2 regions of the Longicatena sp. 210702-DFI.1.196 genome follow, and region 2 is predicted to be linked to the other one. Evidence: a T-box and tRNA genes for the amino acid it is inferred to sense, from the RefSeq annotation. Region 2 holds a T-box; the other holds one or more tRNA genes.
What was found. A T-box is a leader RNA that pairs with one kind of tRNA and senses whether it is charged. The one in region 2 lies ahead of serS (serine--tRNA ligase), so its partner is inferred to be a tRNA-Ser.

Region 1: it encodes a tRNA-Ser, which carries the amino acid that the T-box ahead of serS (serine--tRNA ligase) is inferred to sense. The anticodon was not compared.

What each region holds. Positions count from the first base shown of each region.
Region 1 covers NZ_JAJCPX010000015.1:47,221-50,634, reverse strand. The annotation lists gene LI241_RS08140 (V-type ATP synthase subunit B) at 1-483, shown strand, start outside; gene LI241_RS08135 (V-type ATP synthase subunit D) at 486-1,124, shown strand; tRNA gene LI241_RS08130 (tRNA-Arg) at 1,292-1,368, shown strand; tRNA gene LI241_RS08125 (tRNA-Pro) at 1,376-1,452, shown strand; tRNA gene LI241_RS08120 (tRNA-Met) at 1,459-1,535, shown strand; tRNA gene LI241_RS08115 (tRNA-Ile) at 1,548-1,624, shown strand; tRNA gene LI241_RS08110 (tRNA-Ser) at 1,642-1,732, shown strand; tRNA gene LI241_RS08105 (tRNA-Met) at 1,777-1,853, shown strand; tRNA gene LI241_RS08100 (tRNA-Phe) at 1,857-1,932, shown strand; gene LI241_RS08095 (RNA polymerase sigma factor) at 2,395-2,910, shown strand; gene LI241_RS08090 (hypothetical protein) at 2,907-3,414, shown strand, end outside.
Region 2 covers NZ_JAJCPX010000050.1:33-3,446, reverse strand. The annotation lists gene gyrA (DNA gyrase subunit A) at 1-1,818, shown strand, start outside; T-box leader at 1,829-2,039, shown strand; gene serS (serine--tRNA ligase) at 2,079-3,365, shown strand.

The sequences.
Region 1 (3,414 bases), on a different contig from region 2:
GGTTATATTACAGAAGGGCAAATCGTGTTAGATCGTAATCTGAATCAAATGGGAGTATATCCACCAGTAGGTGTCTTACCGTCTTTAAGCCGTTTGATGAAGGATGGCATAGGTGAGGGTTATACGCGTAAAGATCATTCTGATGTATCAAATCAGTTGTTTGCAGCATATGCCAAGGTACAGGATGCGCGTAGTCTGGCATCCGTTATCGGTGAGGATGAGTTAAGTGATGCAGATAAACAGTATATGGTATTTGGAAATCTATTTGAACAGTATTTCTTGAATCAAGGTTTTGAGGATAATCGAAGTATTGAAACAACCTTGGATTTAGGTTGGGATCTGATTTCTGTCTTACCTAAAGCGGAACTAGATCGTGTAGATAACGAGGTGTTGGAGAAGTTTTATGATCACAAACGTGCTGTGAAACGTTTCAACATCAAAGAGGAACCAATTATCCGTGAACTGGCGAATGAGGGTGAGTAGTCATGGCAAATAAACAGGTATTTCCTACGAAGGGAAATCTGATTGCGACGAAAAAGTCGAATGCGCTGGCTCATATGGGATATGAGCTTATGGATCGTAAACGGAATATTTTAACGCGTGAAATGATGGGTTTACTGGATGATGTCAAAATGTTACGTGATGAAATAACTGAGACTTATCAACGTGCATATGCGGCTTTACAGCAAGCGAATATGACGTTGGGTGTTATCAGTGATCTGGTTGAAGCAGTTCCTATCGATAATGGTATACATGTGAGTTATCGCAGTGTCATGGGTGTTGAAATTCCTAAGATTTCTTATGATAAGCCGGATTATACTTTGAGTTATGGTTTAGAACATGCGAATTCTAAATTGGATTATGCGTATCGCTGCTTTTATCGTGTGAAGGAGCTGACCGTTGTTTTGGCGGAGGTTGAGAATAGTGTTTATCGCTTGGCAAATGCTATTCGCAAGGCGCAAAAGCGAGCAAATGCGTTGAAGAATATCGTGATACCGGATTTTGAAGGAAATATTAAATTCATTAGTGATGCGTTAGAGGAAAAAGAGCGCGAAGAGTTTTCTCGACAGAAGGTTATTAAAGCAACGAAAGATAAAAAAAGTAGTCAGGAACGGCCTTTGTAGCTGTTCCTGATGATGTTAAAATGCTTTAAATAAAGGGTTTTAAAAGAGCCGTAAAAAGATTCAAAAAAGTTTTTAAAAAATTGAAAAAAACACTTGCATAAGTAGGAATTATTTGTTATTATATTAGGGCACTGATGAAGTGCAAAAGAAAAAATGGTTTCATAAATGCGCCCATAGCTCAACTGGATAGAGCGTTTGACTACGGATCAAAAGGTTGCGGGTTCGATTCCTACTGGGCGCGCCATTTATATCGGGATGTAGCACAGCTTGGTAGTGCACTTGATTTGGGATCAAGGGGTCGCAGGTTCAAATCCTGTCATCCCGACCATTATTTGGCTGGGTAGCTTAGTTGGCTAGAGCATCCGGTTCATACCCGGAAGGTCGCGAGTTCGAGTCTCGCCCCCGCCACCAATTTGGCTAAATGGACCCTTAGCTCAGTTGGTTAGAGCAGCCGGCTCATAACCGGTCGGTCGTAGGTTCGAGTCCTACAGGGTCCACCAAAATAAAACTATATTTTGGAGGAATACCCAAGTGGTTGAAGGGTCCGGTCTTGAAAACCGGTAGGTCGGGAAACTGGCGCCTGGGTTCGAATCCCAGTTCCTCCGCCATTACGTTATTCAAATATGTGAAAACCGAATCGCTCATTAAACATCGCGGGGTAGAGCAGCCTGGTAGCTCGTCGGGCTCATAACCCGGAGGTCGTTGGTTCAAATCCTTCCCCCGCAACCAAATGGTCCCGTAGCTCAGTCGGTAGAGCAACGGACTGAAAATCCGTGTGTCGTTGGTTCAATTCCGACCGGGACCACCATTTGAATAACTGGCCGTCTCTAGATGAGGCGGTTTTTTTTGTGTGGAATTGAACATTCGGATATGTCCGTTGCTTACATTCCTCATTAACGTCTATTCGAAAAAGTGGCGGGGGAAGGATGCAACATGCACGTGAGGGCTGCTCTGCCTGTACAATGGCGGAGAAATAAACCTACCGGTTTTCCAATCATGAACATGTTACTTGGGTATGACGTGGCGGGGGCTATTTTCATAACGTTCCCGCGACCTTGCTTACCCGTATGGATGACAGGATGAACGCAATTTTATGCTCAATTGATCTCGTCAAGTGCACTTCGTTCCTAACAGGGTAGTCAAACGCACATCCATAATCGTACACACCTTATTGTATTTCAAAATAGGCGTTACTACGACACGCATAAAAAAAACGATTAAAAGAAAACTTTTTTTCTGATTTATCAGTTAACTATATGAGGAGGCTGCTATGAAAGAACATACAATCATAGAACACATACGACATGGCGATGTGAATGCACTCGATACGTTGATCCGTCAATATTATCCACAGATATATTCCTATGTCTATGCACGTGTCAAACATCGTGATATTGCAGCAGATATTACACAAGAAGTCTTTATCCGTTTCACACAACATATTGACTCCTACACCTTTCAAGGAAAAACCAAACAATATTTACTAAGAATTGCCATCAATCAGTGCAATAGTTGGTATGCGAAATACAAAGAAATAGCATTGCCGGATGATTTGGAAATTGCTGATGAAAAAACAGAAGATACATACGATCGACAACGATTGATTTTTTATCTTAACAAATTGCCGGATGAACAAAAAGATGTATTATTGTTAAAATACTTTGAACAATTAAAAAGTAAAGAGATTGCAACATTACTAAACATTAGTGAATCTACGGTAAAAACGCGTGTTCGTTTGGGCTTAAAAAAACTTAAAACGTATATGAAAAAGGAGGAATGGCTATGAGAATACATTGGAAAGAATTGCGGCAATATGATGAAAAGGCAATGGAAAAAACGATAGCGCAATGCCAAACACTAATGAAACACAAAGAAAATTGGTTCGTCAGTAAAAAAACAGCCTATCGTCAATTTGCGAAATTAGAAATTAAACGTATAAGTGTAGTATATGGCTTCTTTTTACTCTGTTTACTATATTTTTTACTTTTTTCAGAACAAATGAAAATCGGAATCGTGTTGCTGTATTATCTGTTACTAGGGTCCTATTTTCTCTATCAATTATATGAATTTAAAAATAATGATATGGAAGAATTAATGCAGGCACTTCCAATTCATGAAGGTAAACGCTTTATCTTGCATATGTGTACGTTTCTTATTATACACCTCATTAGTTTTCTAAGCTTTTCAATAGTTGGCTATCTACGTATGGACATCTCCATGTTAGAAATCATGCAATTAGCCTTAATACCTTTATTCCTGGCACATGGTTGTATGTTGTTTTTCTTAAACA
Region 2 (3,414 bases):
TCCATTATCACAAGAAGTAAATATCATGTGGAAGAAATGGGCAATGGCAAGAATCGTATCGTTGTCACAGAAATTCCATATCAGGTAAATAAAGCAAATCTAATTAGTAAGATTGCTGATTTAGTTCGTGAAAAACAGGTGGATGGTATTACCTATCTGAATGATGAATCGAATCGTGACGGTATTCGTATTGTCATAGAATTAAGAAAAGATGTACAGGTAGAAGTAGTGATGAATCAATTGTTCCGTCTGACATCTTTACAGACATCCTTTGGTGTCAATATGCTGGCATTGGTCAATGGTGCTCCTAAACAAATGGGCATTAAAGAAATGCTGCAGCATTATGTAGATCATCAGATTGATGTTGTTGTCAGAAGAACACAGTTTGATTTAAAGAAAGCTGAAGATCGTGCGCATATCTTAGAGGGTCTGCGTATTGCATTGGATCATATTGATGAAATCATTCGTTTGATTCGCGAAAGTCAAAATGATGCAGAAGCAAGAAGCGGTTTGATGGAACGTTTTAAATTAACCGAAATTCAGGCAAATGCAATCTTAGAAATGCGTCTGCGTCGATTAACCGGTTTGGAACGTGATAAGATTGAAAATGAATATCAGGAATTGTTAAAGACAATTGCTGATTTAAAAGATATCTTAGCAAATCATTCCCGTGTTATTCAGATTATTAAAGATGAATTAACAGAAGTAAAAAATCGTTTTGGTGATCCACGACGTACAGAAATCAGTGAAGCAGATTATTCCATGGAAGATGAAGATTTAATTCCGGTGGAAGATGTTGTTATCACAATGACAACAAATGGTTATATTAAACGTATGCCAATTGATACCTATCGTACACAGAATCGTGGTGGCCGTGGTGTCAAGGGAATGTCTGTGAATGAGGATGATATCGTTGAATTATTAACAACCATGTCAACACATGATTATCTGATGTTGTTCACAAACCTTGGTAAGGTTTATCGTATGAAGGGATATAAAATACCTTCTGCAGGTAGAACGGCGAAGGGTCTTCCAGTCGTTAATCTATTGAATCTGGATAAAGAAGAAAAGGTACGTGCTTTAGTACCGGTAAATCCGGAAAGTGAATCAGAATATCTGTTGTTTGTGACACAGAATGGTCTTGTAAAACGTACACCAATGAGTGAATTTGATTCGATTCGTCAAAATGGTAAGATTGCGATTACTTTACGTGATGATGATGAATTGATGGGTGTGAAGGAAACAACAGGCGATGATGAAATTATTATTGCCGGTTCTAATGGAAAGGCAGTTCGTTTCCATGAAGATGGTATACGTGCTATGGGACGTACGGCAAGTGGTGTCAAAGGCTTTAATGTCGATGGTTCCGTTGTTGTAGGTGTTGCGACTTCTAGAGATGGTACGCATTTATTAGCCGTTAGTGAAAATGGCTATGGAAAACGTACAGCTATTGAAGAATATCGTTTAACAACTCGTGGGGCAAAAGGTGTTAAGACAATTAACATTACCCAGAAAACAGGTGATTTAGTATCTGTAAGAGCAGTGAATGGTGATGAAGATGTCATGATCATTACAAATACAGGTATCATAATCCGTATTGCTGTTGAAAATATTGGTATTTATAGCCGAAATACACAGGGTGTAAAATTAATCAATGTTGGAGAAGATGAATCTGTAGCGAAGATTGCTATCGTTGATAAAGAAGAGGAAGCGGAAGATACGGCTGAAGTTTCGACAGAAACAGTTGAAAAAGCAGTAGAAACTGAAGAATCTGCGAAAGATGCCGTGGAACCAATTGACAACGAGAATAAAGAATGATATAAAAAATAAGAAAACGTCGATAAGGATAAGTAATAGAGTCTTTGAGCAAAGAGAGATAACGGCTGGTGTGAGTTATTGTCAAAGCTTTATGAAATCAACCTTGGAGTGAAGTAGTGAATAAAGTAGTTACTTCCGGTAGTACCGTTATCACTTGAGAGGATTCATAGTGTGATGCTATGAATTAAAAAAGGGTGGCAACACGAGGTATCGTCCCTTTCGGACAATACCTCTTTTTTATTTGTAAGGAGGATATAGCGATGTTAGATATGAAATTTTTACGTGAAAACGTAGATTCTGTAAAAGAGAACATGAAAAAGAAGTTTCAGGAACATAAGCTTGAATTAGTTGATAAAGTTGTCGAAATGGATAAAGTGAATCGCCAGTTAAAACAGCGTGGTGATGATCTGCGCGCAAAGCGTAATGCCATGAGCAAGGAAATCGGTGGATTGATGGCAAAAGGCTTAAAAGATGAAGCAAATGCAGTAAAAGCAAAAGTGCAGGCCATGGCAGATGAAATGAAAGAAATTGAAGAAAAAGAAGCGAAGATGGCTGCAGAAATAAAGGAAATCATGATGAAGATTCCTAACATGATTGATCCTAGTGTTCCTATTGGAAAAGATGATTCAGAAAATGTGGAATTACAAAAATATGGGGAACCGATCGTACCGGCTTTTGAAATTCCTTATCATACGGAAATTATGGAACGTTTTAATGGAATTGATTTAGATAGTGCCAGAAAAGTTGCAGGTAATGGCTTCTATTATTTGATGGGAGATATTGCAAGATTACATTCTGCTGTTATTTCTTATGCAAGAGATTTTATGATTGAGCGTGGCTTTACCTATGTGGTTCCACCTTTTATGATTCGCAGCAATGTTGTAACTGGAGTTATGAGCTTTGCGGAGATGGAAGGTATGATGTATAAAATTGAAGGCGAAGATTTGTATCTGATTGGAACAAGTGAGCATTCTATGATTGGTAAGTTCATTGATACAATTTTAGATGAAAAGGATTTGCCTTATACGTATACAAGTTATTCTCCATGCTTTAGAAAAGAAAAGGGAGCACATGGTATTGAAGAACGTGGTGTTTATCGTATTCACCAATTTGAGAAACAAGAGATGATCGTTGTTTGTAAACCAGAGGAAAGTGCAGATTGGTTTGTGAAACTTTATACGAATACTGTTGATTTATTTAGAAGCTTAGATATTCCTGTTAGAACTTTGGAATGTTGTTCAGGTGACTTGGCGGATTTGAAATGCAAGTCTGTCGATGTTGAGGCTTGGAGTCCAAGACAGAAAAAATACTTTGAAGTTGGAAGTTGTTCTAATCTAACAGATGCACAAGCAAGAAGACTTGGAATTCGTGTAAAAGGCAAAGATGGAAAATATTTTGCTCATACGTTAAACAACACAGTTGTTGCTCCTCCTCGTATGTTGATTGCTTTCTTAGAAAACAATCTGAATGAGGATGGAAGCGTAAATATTCCTAAGGTGTTACAGCCTTATATGGGTGGTACAGAAAAGTTAGTACCGAAGAAATAAAAAATTGAGGAAATCACTTAATTTCCTCTTTTTGTGCGACAGGCAGTCG